4 regions of the Blautia marasmi genome follow, and region 4 is predicted to be linked to each of the others. Evidence: predicted binding sites of a transcription regulator. Region 4 holds the regulator's gene; each other region holds the start of a gene.
What was found. The regulator Rex, encoded in region 4, represses fermentation and respiration genes when NADH is low (regulators of the CRP and FNR family bind a similar motif). The targets are predictions, from matches to a motif close to ATTGTTAANTANTTAACAAT.
Positions count from the first base shown of each region.

Region 1: the regulator Rex is predicted to act here: its motif matches at 1,913-1,932, upstream of pflB (formate C-acetyltransferase).
Region 2: the regulator Rex is predicted to act here: its motif matches at 676-695, upstream of C6P39_RS20230 (4Fe-4S dicluster domain-containing protein).
Region 3: the regulator Rex is predicted to act here: its motif matches at 2,366-2,385, upstream of rsxC (electron transport complex subunit RsxC).

Region 1 covers NZ_OIWX01000001.1:5,064,077-5,068,124, reverse strand. Annotated here, with positions in the region: gene pflB (formate C-acetyltransferase) at 1-1,729, opposite strand, end outside; ZMP/ZTP riboswitch at 1,821-1,900, opposite strand; gene thiD (bifunctional hydroxymethylpyrimidine kinase/phosphomethylpyrimidine kinase) at 1,991-2,800, opposite strand; gene C6P39_RS22125 (HAD family hydrolase) at 2,797-3,447, opposite strand; gene thiE (thiamine phosphate synthase) at 3,444-4,048, opposite strand, start outside.
Region 2 covers NZ_OIWX01000001.1:4,624,715-4,628,762, forward strand. Annotated here, with positions in the region: gene C6P39_RS20225 (MerR family transcriptional regulator) at 1-603, opposite strand, end outside; gene C6P39_RS20230 (4Fe-4S dicluster domain-containing protein) at 734-949, shown strand; gene vorB (3-methyl-2-oxobutanoate dehydrogenase subunit VorB) at 966-2,033, shown strand; gene C6P39_RS20240 (thiamine pyrophosphate-dependent enzyme) at 2,034-2,759, shown strand; gene C6P39_RS20245 (2-oxoacid:acceptor oxidoreductase family protein) at 2,774-3,313, shown strand; gene C6P39_RS20250 (acetate--CoA ligase family protein) at 3,329-4,048, shown strand, end outside.
Region 3 covers NZ_OIWX01000001.1:5,468,037-5,472,084, reverse strand. Annotated here, with positions in the region: gene C6P39_RS24070 (Type 1 glutamine amidotransferase-like domain-containing protein) at 1-377, shown strand, start outside; gene C6P39_RS24065 (pyridoxamine 5'-phosphate oxidase family protein) at 480-899, opposite strand; gene C6P39_RS24060 (winged helix-turn-helix transcriptional regulator) at 972-1,328, opposite strand; gene C6P39_RS24055 (pyridoxamine 5'-phosphate oxidase family protein) at 1,724-2,146, shown strand; gene rsxC (electron transport complex subunit RsxC) at 2,436-4,048, shown strand, end outside.
Region 4 covers NZ_OIWX01000001.1:5,265,255-5,269,302, forward strand. Annotated here, with positions in the region: gene C6P39_RS23025 (ABC-F family ATP-binding cassette domain-containing protein) at 1-1,151, opposite strand, end outside; gene C6P39_RS23030 (redox-sensing transcriptional repressor Rex) at 1,547-2,191, shown strand; gene C6P39_RS23035 (NAD(P)H-hydrate dehydratase) at 2,262-3,764, shown strand; gene alr (alanine racemase) at 3,761-4,048, shown strand, end outside.

The DNA of each region.
Region 1 (4,048 bases), 200 kb from region 4:
TGTGCAGCAGCCATACCGCAATATCATCTGCTCTGTCATCGTCATTACCGTAGCGGGGAAAATCACCCTCTGTCTGGAAGTCCACTGCCACGCCTTCCTCATCCCGCACAACTTTTACCTTGGCGTATTTCACAGCGGACAGGGAATCCACCACATGGGAAAAACCTGCGATCCCTGTTGCAAAAGTTCTGCGCACATCTGTATCGATCAGTGCCATCTCTGCTGCTTCATAGTAATATTTGTCGTGCATATACTGGATCAGGTTCAGGGTATTTACATACAGCCCTGCCAGCCAGTCCATCATAATTTCATATTTGCGGACAAGCTCATCATATTCCAGGTAATCAGATGTGATCGGTTTGTATTCAGGTCCCACCTGAACCCTTGACTTCTCATCCATGCCGCCGTTGATGGCATATAAGAGGCATTTTGCCAGGTTTGCACGGGCACCGAAGAACTGCATTTCTTTTCCTGTCTGGGTGGCTGATACACAGCAGCAGATGGAATAGTCATCTCCCCATACCGGCCGCATCACATCGTCATTTTCGTACTGGATAGAACTGGTCTCCACAGAGATAAATGCAGCATATTTCTTAAAGTTTACAGGCAGTCTTGATGAGTAGAGAACCGTCAGATTCGGTTCCGGTGCAGGCCCCATGTTCTCCAATGTGTGGAGGATTCTGTAATCTGTCTTTGTGACCATGGAACGGCCGTCCTGACCCATGCCTGCCACCTCCACGGTAGCCCATACCGGGTCTCCGGAGAAAAGCTGGTTGTAAGAAGGAACACGGGCAAACTTGACCATTCGCAGCTTCATGATAAAATGGTCTACCAGCTCCTGTGCTTCTTTTTCTGTCAGTGTACCGTTTTCCAGATCTCTCTGCATGTAAATATCCAGGAAAGTCCCCACACGGCCCACACTCATGGCTGCACCGTTCTGTGTCTTGATGGCAGCCAAATACCCGAAATACAGCCACTGAACTGCTTCTTTAGCGTTCTGTGCCGGTTCTGAGATGTCATATCCATAGCTCATAGCCATTTTTTTCATATCGGCAAGGGCACGGTACTGCATGGAAATCTCTTCTCTCTGACGTATGATCTCATCTGTCATGATACCGCAGCCGCAGTTATCGTAATCTTCTTTTTTCTTTTCCATCAGGAAATCAACACCGTAAAGCGCCACTCTTCTGTAGTCACCCACAATACGGCCACGGCCATACGTGTCCGGAAGTCCTGTGATGATCTTGTTATGACGGGCTTTTTTCATCTCCGGTGTGTACGCATCAAAGACACCCTGATTATGCGTTTTATGATATTCTGTAAAGATTTTATGAAGCTCCGGGGCCGGTGTATAGCCATTGGATGTACAAGAATCCTCTGCCATTTTAATACCGCCATAAGGCATAAATGCCCGTTTCAGTGGTTTGTCGGTCTGAAGCCCTACTACCTTTTCCAGGTCTTTTAATTCTTCACTGATGTAGCCCGGCCCATGGGAAGTCAGTGAGGATACGATCTCCGTATCCATATCCAGAACGCCGCCTTTTGCACGTTCCTCTTTCTGCAGTTTTGACAGTGCAGACCAGAGTTTTTCCGTTGCTTCGGTGGGGCCTTCCAGGAACTCCTGATTTCCTTCATACGGTTCGTAGTTGTGCTGGATAAAGTCACGTGTATTGACCTCTTCCTTCCAGATTCTACCTTTAAATCCATCCCATTGTTTGAAGTTATTCATCTTTGCAAGTCCTCCTTCTAAGACAATAATTGCGTAGAAGCTGCCTTTAGACCGGACCGGATATATTAAAAAAAGCCGGTCCTATCCAGACAACTTCTGCCCAGACGGTCGGCTAAATCAACGTTATACTCCCTGTGGTTCATTCCACTTCCGCCAGTCATATAACATCTGTAGTATAAAGCATTTTTTTAAGAATTGTCAATAAAAGGAACGAATCTTTTATGTTCTTTTTAGTAAACATATTATAAAAAATATTACAGATTACCGAAACGGATAGCCATTTGCAAAAGGAGGTAATCTGTACATATGGTTCAATGGTCCGCTGCCCTTTCCCAGATCAAGCCCGTCCTCAAGCGCACCGGTTAGGTAATTCTTGGCATTCTTTACGCTTCTTTCCAGAGGGTATCCTGCAGCAAGACTACAGGCAATGGCGGAAGACAAGGTGCATCCCGTTCCGTGTGTATTGGGATTTTCTATCCGCTTTGACGAAAACCAAGTACATCTGCCCTTCTCATATAAAAGATCATCCGCTCCATCTTTCAAATGGCCGCCTTTTATTAGAACCGCACCGGGGCCATACTGTGCTATTTTTTCTGCAGCCCGTTCCATATCCTTGGGGCTGCCCACAGAAAAACCACAGAGCGCTTCCGCTTCCATAAGATTTGGTGTCACCACTGCTGCCAGAGGGAAAAGTTCCTCTTTCAGCGCTTCAGAGGCATCCTTCGATATGAGTCTGCTGCCGCTTGTGGATATCATGACCGGGTCTAATACCACATCCTGTGCCCGGTATTTTTTCAGCCTTCCGGCAATTTCCCGTATGATCTTTTCGTTGGAGACCATACCGATTTTCACTGCATCCGGACGGATATCTGTGAAAATGCAGTCCATCTGTTTACCCACAAATTCCGCGTCACACTCCTGTATCCCATATACACCTGTTGTATTCTGCGCCGTGAGTGCCGTGATCACACTCATGGCGTACATCTTATGGACTGTTATGGTCTTAATATCCGCCTGGATTCCGGCTCCTCCGCTGCAGTCTGATCCGGCAATCGTCAATACTTTTTTCACATTTTCCGCCCCCAATCTTCCCATTTTTCAAGATAGATATCTGCCAGTCTAAGCAATTTTTCTCTGTCTTTTTCAGAATAAAGATCACGTATGACTGCCAGTAAAAATCCGGCTTTTTTCGCTGTTTCTGCTGCAAAATATGCATCTTCCAGCACTAATGTCTCTTCTTTTTTTGTACCGATGATCCCCATCGCCTGCTCATATATCCGTGGATTTCTTTTACCGGCTCCTGCCTCCGTACAAGTAAGAATACCGGTAAAATAAGAATCAATCCCGTTATTTTTAAGCGCAGCTTCTATAAGAGGCCTGTCTGTGGATGTGGCGATACACATTCTGATACTGCGGCTCTTTAAATCATCCAACACGGAAAGCAGTCCCGGTTTGATCCGGATCTCCTCTTTGTAACAGTCATATATCATGGTGTTAATCTCGTCAATGATTTGGTCGTTCCGGAGCAAGATCCCATAGCTGGTGCGGAAATATTCTGCAGACTCTCCCATTGTCATGGTCTCCAGTTTTTGGCGGATATCCTTCCGGGGCCTGATCCCCTTTCGTTTCAGATAGCGTTCTCCTGCCTGGTCCCACAGCCCCATAGAATCGAATAGCGTGCCGTCCGCGTCGAATATGGCGCCCTTTATCCCTCTCATTTTTTTATCATCTCCTTAGCCAGTGCCAGCAGTTCCTCACAGGCGGCTCTGATATCCGTCTGTCCATAAATGCCGGAAATAACGGAAATTCCTGCCGCACCGCTTCCGGCAAGCTGCATCACGTTATCTTTCTTAATTCCGCCGATCGCCACAACAGGGATGGATACCGCCTGACAGATCTCTTTCAGGGTATCCCATGCGATTACGTCTGCATCTTCTTTGGTGGAGGTGGAAAACACTGCCCCCACGCCCAGATAATCCGCCCCTGCCTTTTCTGCCCGCAGAGCCTCTAAAACAGTCCGGGCGGAGACGCCGATGACCTTATCCTGGCCCAGTTTTTCCCTGACGCTTCCCGCCTCCATATCGCTCTGCCCCACATGTACGCCGTCCGCATCCACAGCCAGGGCAAGGTCCACATTATCGTTGATCATCAGGGGGACACGGTAACTGGCGGCAAGAGCCTTCATATCCTTTGCCTCACGCAGAAAATCCTCATACGGCATCTCTTTTTCCCTGAGCTGCAAAAGCGTAATGCCTCCATCCAGAGATGCTTTTACCTGCTCATAAAGTGTCTTTTCTCCCACCCAGGATCGGTCCGTAA
Region 2 (4,048 bases), 640 kb from region 4:
TATGGGCGGTTTCCGGTTCACAGAATTGATATCCAGGAAGATCTCTTTCCGAACAAGTTCCTGATACGGGAATTCACAGGAGAAAAGAGAACCTGACTGGTAGGTGGTCACCTGGTTTTCTCTGGCGATCACCTGGTACATTCCCTGAAACTGGCTGACCGCCTCTGCGGAGGAGGGAGGGCTGGTACAGGGCACACTTAAGATTTTCCGTTCCTCTATCCTGCGCAGATAGAAGCCGTCTATATCCTGTATCTTCTCAATGGAGGAGATATGGTGCTGAAACATCCGAAGTTTCAGGACATCCTGCTGTAGGGATACTAGTTTTTCCTCCATGGCTGCCTGCAATGTCTCAAAGGCTTCATTCCAGGCCGGCAGCTCAGAATGCTCAAACAGGAATTTGATCTCCGCTACAGAGACATTCAATCTGCGCAGGTATAAGATCATCTCCACCTGAAACAATTGTTCCGAGCTATAGTACCGGTATCCTGTCTCCGGGTCAACATGGGCAGGCTTTAACAGGCCCACCCGGTCATAAAAGCGCAGGGCCTTAATGGTTACATGCTTTATTTTTGAGATTTCTCCGATTTTATATAATTTTTTCATTTATTTTAACTTCCTCTTGACTCTCCCCTTAGGGGATATTGTAACATGAAATTACCAAATATTAAAGAAAAAAATGATATTTTTTAGACAAGTACTACAATTATGTTCAAAAAGTAGAAAGGAAGAAAAAATGGAAAAAATTGTATTACAATTGCAAAGATGTAAAGGGTGTTACAACTGTATCCGTGCGTGTCCGAAAAACGCGGTTTCCAAAGCCGGAGTCAGTAATAAGAAGGGATACGAGGTCATTCAGGTGGACCGGGAAAAATGTATAGCCTGTGCAGCCTGCTATACCGTCTGTCCTGACTATGTGTTTGAAGTCCATAAAGCAGAAAAAGGAGAGTAAGGAGGAAGCAGTGATCATGGAAAAAGGGTTAATGAAGGGCAATGAAGCCCTGGCGGAGGCCATGGTTTTGGCCGGCTGCCGGTTTTTCAGCGGCTATCCCATAACGCCTCAGAATGAAATACTGGAATATTTGAGCTGGCGTATGAAGGAAGTGGGGGGTGCTTTTGTACAGTCAGAGTCAGAGCTTGCAGCCATCAATATGGTCCTGGGTGCGGCGTCTGCCGGAGCCAGAGCCATGACCTCATCCTCCGGTCCGGGTTTTTCCCTGCTCCAGGAAGGAATCTCTTATCTGATCGCGGGAGATATTCCGGCTGTGATCGTGGATGTTGCCAGATTTGGCAGCGGTATTGGGGAAATCAGTCAGGGACAGTGTGATTATAAACTGGTTACCCGTGGAAACGGCCATGGGGATTCCCACCTGATCGTGCTGGCTCCGGCATCCGTGCAGGAGAGTGTGGACCTGATGATGGAAGCATTTCCCCTGGCAGAGAAATACAGGCATCCTGTTATCATCTTATCCGATGCGGCAATCGGACAGATGGTGGAGCCAGTAAGCTTTCCTCCAATGGAGGAGGTGGATATTGACCGGGATGACTGGACGGTAAAAGGATGCAGGGGAGAAGAGGAGTCCAAGAAAATTACCAATGTATTTTATTATATGGAGGATTATAACTCCTTTTTGAGAGAGAAATATCAGAGGATGACAGAAAAGGAGCAGCGTTTTGAGAACATATCCGTGGAGGATGCCCAGCTTGTGCTGGTTGCCTACGGAATCAGTGCCAGAGTGTGCAAGGAGGCTGTCAGGAAGGCCAGAAGCCAGGGAATAAGGCTGGGACTCATCCGTCCAATCTCCATTTATCCCTATCCCAAGAAGGCTTTTGAGGCACTGTCACAGGACTGCAAAGCGCTTATGACGGTGGAGATGAGCATCACCGGACAGATGGCAGAGGATGTAAAGCTGGCTGTGGATTGTAATTACCCTGTATATACTTATGGAACCGGGATCAAAGTTCCAAAGAGTGCGGATGTTGTGAAATATGCCGTTGAGATCTTGGACGGCAGAATGGATAAGGAGGTATTTTAGATGGTGATCAAAGCACCGGAACGGATTACATATACAGACGGTCATTCCTTCTGCCCGGGCTGCGGCCATGGGATCGCGATCCGACTGATCGGAGAAGCCCTGCAGGAGCTTCAGATGGAGGAAGAGGCGGTGATTTCCCTGGATGTAGCCTGCGGGGGAATGCCCATCGACGTGTGGCGTTACGATACCATAGAGGCGGCCCACGGCAGGCCCGTAGCTACCGCAGTGGGGGTGAAGATGGCAAGACCTGCCAATCCGGTCATTGCTTACCTGGGAGACGGGGCGGCTTATTCCATAGGGATTGCAGAAACCATACATTCGGCCAGAAGAAACGACAATATTACAGTTATTGTGCTCAACAACTGTGTCTTTGGCATGACAGGGGGCCAGATGTCCCCAACGTCCCTTCAGGGGCAGGTGACCAGTTCTTCCATCCATGGAAAAAGTATGGAGGAGGGAGGAGCAACCCTGGATGTGATCAATATGCTGAAAGATATGGATATCTCTTATCTGGCCAGGGCTTCCCTATGTGATGCGGGAAATATAAAGAAAGCAAAAAAATATATTGTAAAAGCTTTGAAAAAGCAGAAAAACGGTGAGGGATACGGACTGATCGAGCTTCTCTCCCCATGTCCGACCAACTGGAATATGGAGCCGGGTGCCGCTGCAGAACATATCAAAGAGATCATTATGCCGGTATTTCCGGTAGGGGAATTCGTGGGATAAGGAAGGAGGAACATATGACAACAGAAATTATATGTGCGGGTTTCGGCGGCCAGGGTGTACTGACTACGGGGCTGATCCTGGCCCAGGCAGCCTATCAGAAGGGATGGAAGCTCACGTGGTATCCCTCCTACGGCGCAGAGATGCGGGGCGGCACTGCCAACTGCAATGTAAAGATAAGTGATGAAGAGATTGGAAATCCTTACTGCAGTGAGCTGGATATCCTGATCGCTATGAATGAGCCGTCTCTGGATCGGTTTGAGGAAATGATGAAACCAGGCGGCGTTCTCTATTATAATACCGATATGGTGGATGCGGGAAGGAGCTTCCGGCCGGATATTGTGGCAGTGCCTGTGGCAGCCAGTCTTCTGGCGCAGCAGGTGTCAAACCCCAGGGGGGCTAATATAGCAGTTTTGGGGGCTGTGGCAAAAAAGGAAGAAATGTTTACCAGGGAGGAACTGGAGCAGGCCATGTGCGGATTCTTTGAAAAAAAAGGAAAAGGTAAGTTTAACGATAAAAATAGAGCGGCATATAACGCCGGGTACCAAGCAGTATAGAGAGGGGGAGGCAATGTGGATCTAAACCGGCTGCTGCGGCCTGAAAAGATAGCGATCGTTGGGGCAACAGAAAAGGAAACGATGGCTGGATTCGCCTGCAGAATGTTTATTGAACAGTGTAAAGAACGCAGAAAGGACCTGTATCTGGTCAGTCTGAAAAATGAGGAGGTATTTGGCATTCCCTGCTGCCGTTCCCTAAGTGAGATTCCTGGAACGGTAGATTTGGTGGTGATCTGCACTCCAAAAACCACAGTGTCCGGCCTTTTGGATGAGGCAGCTGCGAAGGGGGCAAAAGGTGCTGTCGTATTTGCAAGCGGATACGGTGAGACCGGAAAACCGGAGGATAAAAAACTGGAGGAGGAATTGGTTCTCCAGTGCAGGAAGCTGGATATGGCTTTGATGGGACCAAACTGTGCAGGGTTTTTGAATTTTGCAGACCGCGTGTTTTCTTTTGGTTTCCTCTTCAAAGCCAGGGAATATGCAGGGAAGGTTGGTCTGGTATCACAGAGCGGTCAGGTCTGTATGGCTCTGATGGAGAGTGAAAAAACCAGTTTTTCCTATGTGATCTCCGCTGGTAACTGCAAGGTTGTAAATATAGAGGATTATCTGGAATTTCTTGTTGATGACGAGAACACAAAAGTAGTGGCTGCATATATGGAAGGAATCCGGAATCCGGACAAATTTGCTGAGGTGCTGAAAAAAGCCACAGAGAAGAAGAAACCTGTGGTGATCTTA
Region 3 (4,048 bases), 200 kb from region 4:
TTACAGGAGGCAATACCTTTTATTTACTGCAGGAGTTAAGGCGGACCGGGGCGGATAAGATCTTGATCCGGGAAATAGAAAAAGGGAAGCTCTACATAGGGGAATCCGCAGGAGCCATTATTGCTGCTCCTGATATCGGTTATTCTGCCAAAATGGATCGTGCAGAAAAAGCCCCTGATTTAAGAGAGTATTCGGGATTAAATTTGATTGATTTTTATGTGGTCCCACATTACAAAAACTGGGAAATGGGGAAGGCTGCTGAGGAGATCATCCATACATATTCCAATAGTCTGGATTTGAAAATCATTCGTGATACCCAGGCAATACTCGTTGAGGACAAAAAGGTTCGGATATTAGATAAGCAGCAAAAGAGGTAGACTGCACAGGTCTGCGATTTTGTATCTGTCTGCAACTGACCATGAAAAGACTTTGGAAGGGTCCCTCCGAAGTCTTTTCATGGTCGGCTGCAGATAGATATTTTATTCGACCTCAAAATTTTCAGAGCTGAAATTTCTATAAAATCTGCCTTCTTTGGCGGTAAACCGCAGTACACAGTAATCCGGGTCAGTAACACCTTCCGGGTAATACATGGTGTCTCCCTCCTGCCATATCATCTCTTTGTGATAACTGTCCTCCAGAACTTCCATAGTGCCGGTCAGCATAGCACCCCGGAAAAATCTTCTGTCGCAAAAATAAATACAGGCCTTTGGATCACTTCGGTACTGTTTTACGCGCATAGAAGATGTATTCGTAGTAAAATAAAACACTTTAATCCCTTCCCTTTTCCGCGGGGGCAGCATGGCTTTTGTGTTGGGATACCCATTTTCATCCACGGAACTTATAAAGGAAACACCCTGCTTGTCAATTAAGTTTCCAATTGTCTTTACTGCATCTTTCACTTTTGCACCTCCTGTCTTTAACCTTATTATAGCCGAAATGGGGAATATGGTAAATTACACACTTTTTTGTAACTATAAAAGTCCCTTATCCCTTAAAAAATCTTCCCGGTTATCCTCAAGCATCATCTCTATGCCTACGCTCTGCATGATGGAGACGGCTTCAAAAATCTTTTGTCCCCGTTGGGTAAGGGAATATTCTGTTTTTAATGGATATCCTTCAGAAGTCGTCTTTTGGATGACCCCGCACTCTAAAAGTTCATTGAGATGCTGCAGCAGCATTTTTTGGCTGATTCCCGGGATGGATTTTTTTAATGCTGAGGGGGAATATCCGCTCTTGCTGAGCAGCCATAAAATAAGAGGTTTCCATTTCCCCCTGATTATGTCATGGGTCAATTCCAGCGGACAAGTGTAATCACTGCGCATTTTCATCTTAAAACCGTCCTTTCGTCTTAGAAATGTATTTGTCTAAATCCGGAAACTACCTTTTATGGCGCATTCACTGCGCTGACCGTAAGAAAGCATTCCGCAGCCAAGCAAAAATTCCATCGCCAAAGGCGATCCTGCATGGATTTTTGCCTGTAACTGTGAGGGGACTGAACAGTTACATTATTTTTAAATAAATCTGTATTATGGCTTCATATTATCATAGAGTAATGATAAAATCTACAGGATGGGAACGGATAAGGCTGATTCATTTGATCCCGGTGTCATATTATGCAAGAAAAAAGTGACCGAGGATGGTACAATGATAAAAGCATGACCCAAATAGCAAAAAGCGTTTTGGACGCAGTAACAAATTCAATTGACACCAATGGAGGTTGTATATGGAAGTAAATTTTAAAAAATTAGAACGTGTATTGAGTAAAGCAGAAGTGATCTATTTATCAACAAGCAAAAATGACATGGTTTCCTCAAGACCTGTAAGTCCTTTAAATATAGGGCTGCGCTTATATGTAAGAACATCAGCAGCAAGCAGAAAAGCGAAAGAAATGTTAAGTAATCCCAACATTGCAGTCTGCGTGGGGAACTTTTATTTTACAGGAAAAGCAAAGGCGCTGGGGTCTGTATTTGATGACAGAAATACGGAAATAAAATCAGCTTATATATTGCGATATCCGGATTCTTTCAGTGAGGAAGATGAATTTATAAAATCAGATGAAGTATTTTTTGAGCTATTGATCGAGAATGCGTCTGAATGGATTTATGAAGATGGTGTTCCCATCGGTTTAGCAGAACGGCGGTCATAAAACACATAGATGGTCAGATACCATGAAACGCGTCCCCGGGATGGGGAAAAAACCTTTGATACCTTTAGAAAAGGAAAACAGAGAAAACTTTGGAACATTCGTGAAAAAAACCTACAAAAAATACGTTTAGAATAGCAAATAGAACCAATATGTGGTACAATAGATATTAATTACAGACATGCCTTATTTGCCCCTTGTAATTTTTTCATTAAAGTGCAGAGAGTGAAAAAATTAACAAAAGTAGATAAGATTTTTGTCTGTAAATCAATTTTATAAGGAAGGTGAACAATTGGAGAATTATACCAAGTATAAGCTGAAGGGGAATGAAGAACTGGCTTCATTACTGGCCGACAAGGATAAGCTGTTCGTCATTGCCTGCAACAAGTGCTTCAAGGAATTTGAGACCATTGACGAACCGGATTGCGGTGAATTTGAAAAAATCGCTGCCGAACATGGAAAAACAGTCACTGGCAGTGCAAAGGTTGATTTTTTGTGCAACAAAACCCAGACTGGGAACAAATTACAGGATATGATTCCTGAAGGCACGGAGCATGTTTTTGTAATATCCTGCGGTCTGGGTATTCAGACAGTTGCAGATATGGCAGAGGTACCTGTATATGCGGCCAGCAATTCATTGAACTATACAGGACATCACGGCATGGCATTGACCAAAAAGCGCTGTGATGCATGTGCCCAGTGTTACCTGAATGTCACCGGGGGAGTCTGTCCAATCGTTGACTGCTCAAAGAGTCTGGTAAACGGACAGTGCGGCGGCGCAAAGAATGGAAAATGCGAAGTGGATCCCGACAAAGACTGTGCCTGGGAAAAGATCAATAAGAAGCTGGAAAAGCAGGGACGTCTTGAAGAATTTTTGAATCAGCCGGTTCAGGTTCGCGATTATTCAAAAACCAATTTTAAAGTTATTAATGACTATGTGAAATCCATCCGTGAGGAAAGATTCGCAGGCTACTATGGCGGTGTTCATCCGTCAGAGCGTAAAGAATTCAGTGAACATATTACGCTTAAAAGGTTCCCGGAGCCGAAGACTGTTGTCATTTCCATGTCACAGCATTTAGGAGCTCCGGCAAATCCCATTGTAGAAGTGGGGGATGCAGTGAAAGTGGGACAGAAGATTGGGGAAGCGGCAGGTTTTATCAGCGCTCCTGTTCACTCCAGTGTCAGCGGAACTGTTGTTGCAGTTGAACCGCGTCTGCATGCCACAAGAGGCAGCGAGGTGATGGCTGTAGTCATTGAATCAGATGGAAAAAATACTCTGCACGAATCAGTAAAACCAAATAAAGATTTTGAAAGCCTCACCCCGGATGAGATTATTGAGATTGTCCGCGAGGCTGGAATTGTAGGTATGGGAGGAGCAGGTTTCCCCACATCTGTCAAATTAAAACCCAATAAGCCAATTGAAGCTATCCTGCTGAACGGCTGTGAATGTGAACCGTTTTTGACAGCAGACCACAGAGTGCTTCTGGAGTTTACAGATGATATTCTTTATGGTCTGAAAGCAATGATGAAAACGGTAGATGCCCAGAAGGGTATTATTGTCATTGAGGATAATAAGCCGGATGCTGTTGCGCTTATGGAAGAAAAAACTGCTGACTGCGACAACATTCAGGTGGTAGTGGCTAAGACAAAGTATCCGCAGGGCGCTGAAAAAATGCTGATCAAGCGCGTTATGGGAAGACAGGTTCCGCGAGGCGGTCTGCCTGCAGATGTAGGTGTTGTAGTGAGCAATATCAGTACCGTAAAGGCTGTTTCTGATGCAATTCAGAAGGGTATGCCGCTGATTGAACGTGTTGCGTCCGTAACCGGTGAAAAAATCAAAAATCCGGGCAATTATATCGTGAAGATCGGTACCAATGTAAAAGAGCTGATCGACTACTGCGGCGG
Region 4 (4,048 bases):
AAGACCCCGGCGTCGGCGGGAACCAGCTCGTTTAAGATTTTCAGTATGGTGGTCTTGCCAGTTCCGTTGTTACCGATGATCGCTACCCGTTCCCCCCGTTTGACAGAAAAATTTAGGTCCGAAAAGAGGGGGAGAGAGGGGAAGGATTTTGTGAGATGTTCCACGGTCAGTACATCCGATCCGCTTTCCATGCGGGGCTTTAAGTAAATACGCATGGAAGCGTTTACCTCTGTGGGCTTTTCTATGACTTCAATCTTATCCAGCAGTTTTTCACGGCTTTCTGCCCGCTTTATGGATTTCTCCCTGTTAAACTGCTTTAACTTGGCGATTACTTCCTCCTGATGTTTGATCTCCTGCTGCTGATTCAGATACGCCTGATAGGCATCCCTGCGAAGCTGGGTCTTTTTCTCACTGTAAGCAGAATAATTTCCGGTAAATGAACTTACCTTTCCGTTATCAATATCAATAACTTTGGTTACGATCCGGTCCAGAAAATACCGGTCATGGGATACGATCAGGACAGCTCCCGGATAGTTCAGCAGATAGGTCTCCAGCCAGGAGATGGAATCCATATCCAGATGGTTGGTAGGCTCATCCAGAAGGATGATGTCCGGTTTGGACAATAGGAGGCGTCCAAGGGCAACTCGCGTTTTCTGCCCTCCCGACAGGGTGGAGATCTCTTTTTCAAAGTCACTTTCAGGAAAGCCAAGTCCTTTCAGCACCCCCACAAGTTCGCTTTTGTATGCGTAGCCGTTTTCCATTTCAAATTCATGGGTCAGCCGAGAATACGTTTCCATCAGGTGTTCCAGTTCTTTCCCGGAAGCGTGCTTCATCTGCTTTTCCGTTTCCCGCATATGAAGCTCCATATCCAGAATATGCTGTTTGACTTGCAGCAGGGAATCGTAGATGGTGAGGGCGCTGTCCAGCTCCTGGTGCTGGGCCAGGTAGCCGATGGTCCTGCCTCTGGATAAGATGACCTCCCCGCTGTCCGCTGGGATCTCCTGCATGATAATACGCAGCAGTGTGGATTTGCCTGCTCCGTTGATGCCCACTAAGGCAGCTTTTTCGCGTTCCTCTATATGGAAGGAGGCGTCATGGATCAAATTCATGCCTCCAAATGATTTTTCAATATTCTGACATGCCAGTATCATTTTTTAGAATCTCCTTTATCTTTAGGTGTAACTGTTTTGTCTCTTCACAGTCATAGACAAAAATCCGCCGGGAATGGACTTTAGCCGCGGGATTTTTGTGTTACTGTACACAGGCCACTGTACTGGGAGGCGTTTTCATGCTGAAAGCATGAAAATCCCCAGGCAGCCAGCGCGATATGGGGCAGAATGCTCCATATCTGTGCATCGCGAAGCGTGTTGCTGGACACGGAGTGAACAGTAACATTTTTGCTTCACCCTTCCTATTATATCTGAAATTCAGAATTTGACAACAGATAAAAACAACAATAACTGGAATTGTATTTGACTTTATTTTAACAATTATATATAATATTCCTATATGAAACAGAAAACTAAGACATAAGGAGGGTAAAGTCGTGGACGAAAAATGCATATCAAAAGCAGTCATCAGAAGACTTCCCCGATATTACAGATATTTAGGAGAACTTTTGGAAGATGGTGTGGAGCGTATCTCCTCAAATGAGCTGAGTACCAAGATGCGCGTGACGGCATCCCAGATCCGCCAGGACCTGAATAATTTTGGAGGGTTCGGGCAGCAGGGATACGGATATAATGTGCAGTACCTGTACACGGAGATCGCTAAGATCCTGGGACTTGACCGGACCCATAACATGATCATTATAGGAGCGGGCAATCTGGGACAGGCACTGGCAAATTATGTGCAGTTTGAAAAGCGCGGGTTTAAGGTAGTCGGTATCTTTGATGTGAACCCGGTTCTGAAGGGCATTTCCATCCGTGGGAACGAAATCCTTATGATGGATGAACTTCCCCAGTATCTGAAGGATAATGATGTTCAGATAGCGGCGCTCACTCTGCCTAAGAACAATGCAGAAGAGACAGCTGATCTGCTGGTGGAAAACGGAATCAAGGCTATCTGGAATTTCGCACATCTGGATCTGGAGGTCCCGGAGGATGTCATTGTGGAAAATGTACACCTGTCCGAGAGTCTCATGAGATTGTCTTATAATCTGAATTGTTATGTGACGGAACATAAAAAGTAAGAAAAGGCTGCTGCGGAACTTTTGCGGCGGCCTTTTTTGGCTGATACCAGCAAAAGAGAGGAGTGTTGACATGAAACAAATCGTAACCGGCGGACAGATGAAACTTTTGGATGATTATACCATCCGCAAGATCGGGATCCCCTCCCTGGTCCTCATGGAGCGGGCAGCCCTGAGTGTGTACCGGGCCCTTGTGGAGGAAGATTTCCCTCTGGAAAAAGTCCTGGTCCTCTGCGGCACGGGAAATAACGGCGCGGACGGCGTGGCTGTGGCGCGTATGCTTCATGTGGCAGGGGTTTCGGTAGATATCTGTATACTTGGAAAAAAGGATCATTATACAGAAGAAATGAGAAAGCAAGTGAATATTGCAGAAAATTATCACATATCCTTTGTCAAGAATGCCGTACCTGCTGAATATACTACTATAGTAGATGCTGTCTTTGGTGTAGGCCTGTCCAGAGAAGTGGGCGGAATCTACAGAGACACCATCGAAGCCTCTAACCGGTCGGAAGCAAAGATCATGGCAGTGGATATCCCCTCCGGTATCAGTGCAGATACGGGAAAGGTGCTGGGCTGTGCAGTGAAAGCTGACGTGACTGTGACCTTTGCCTATGAGAAGGCAGGGCTGTTATTCTATCCAGGTGCTTCCTGCGCGGGAAAAGTCAGGACTGCGGATATCGGGATCTATAAAATGTCCCAGAATGATTTTGAGCTGTCTGTACTGCGTTGTGAGGAGAAGGATCTGTACCGGATCCCCAAGCGGAAGCCGGATGGAAACAAGGGGACTTATGGAAAAATATTTCTGGCAGCCGGAAGCCGTGATTTAAGCGGCGCAGCGTATCTCTCTGCCTGTGCGGCACTCAGGACAGGTGCAGGTATGATCAAGGTACATACCAGGGAGGAGAACAGGCAGGCATTGACCACAATGCTGCCGGAGGCTATGTACAGCTTCTATGACGATGAGGAGATCAAAAAAGAACAGATCCGGGAAGGACTGGCCTGGGCAGATGTGATAGGAGTAGGGCCTGGACTTGGCACAGGGCAGCAGGCAGAAGATATCCTCTATACCATACTGGCAGAGGGCAGTAAACCTTTGCTGATCGATGCGGACGGCCTGAATCTTCTGGCAGGCAGAATGGAAGTGCTCACGCAGTATCCGGCACCTATTCTGGTAACACCCCACTTGGGTGAGTTCTCCAGGATCGCAGGGGTATCCGTGGAGGAGTGGAAAGTAGCGCCCCTTTACCTGACAAAACGTTTTGCCCAGAAATATCATCTGACCGTAGTATGCAAAGATTCCCGTACCGTCATTTCTGACGGTGGTGAGGAGATATTTATCAACACTTCCGGCAACAGCGGAATGGCAACAGCCGGAAGCGGGGATGTACTCTCCGGTATCCTTATGGGCCTTTTAGCCCAGGGGCTTTCAGTAAAGGAAGCCGCGGCTTTGGGCGCTTATTTTCATGGGATGGCAGGTGATATGGCAGCTGCCCAAAAGGGGGAGTACAGTATGATCGCCGGAGATATGATCACACAGACAACGGAAATCTTGAAGAAAAGAGGAGCAGTTTTATGAAGACACCGAACAGGATTTACGTTTCCATAGATTTGGATGCGGTTTCCTATAATCTGGAAAGTATGAAGAACAATATCCGCGAGGACACAAAGATCATTGCCGTACTGAAGGCGGATGGCTATGGACATGGAGCACTTCCCATTGCCAGGCATATCGAACCCCTGCCTTATATTTGGGGCTTTGCTGTAGCCTGTGTGGAAGAGGGACTTGCACTCAGAGAGGGCGGCATTGAAAAGCCTGTTTTGATTCTTGGATATACCTTCCTGGAAGATTATGAGACCATC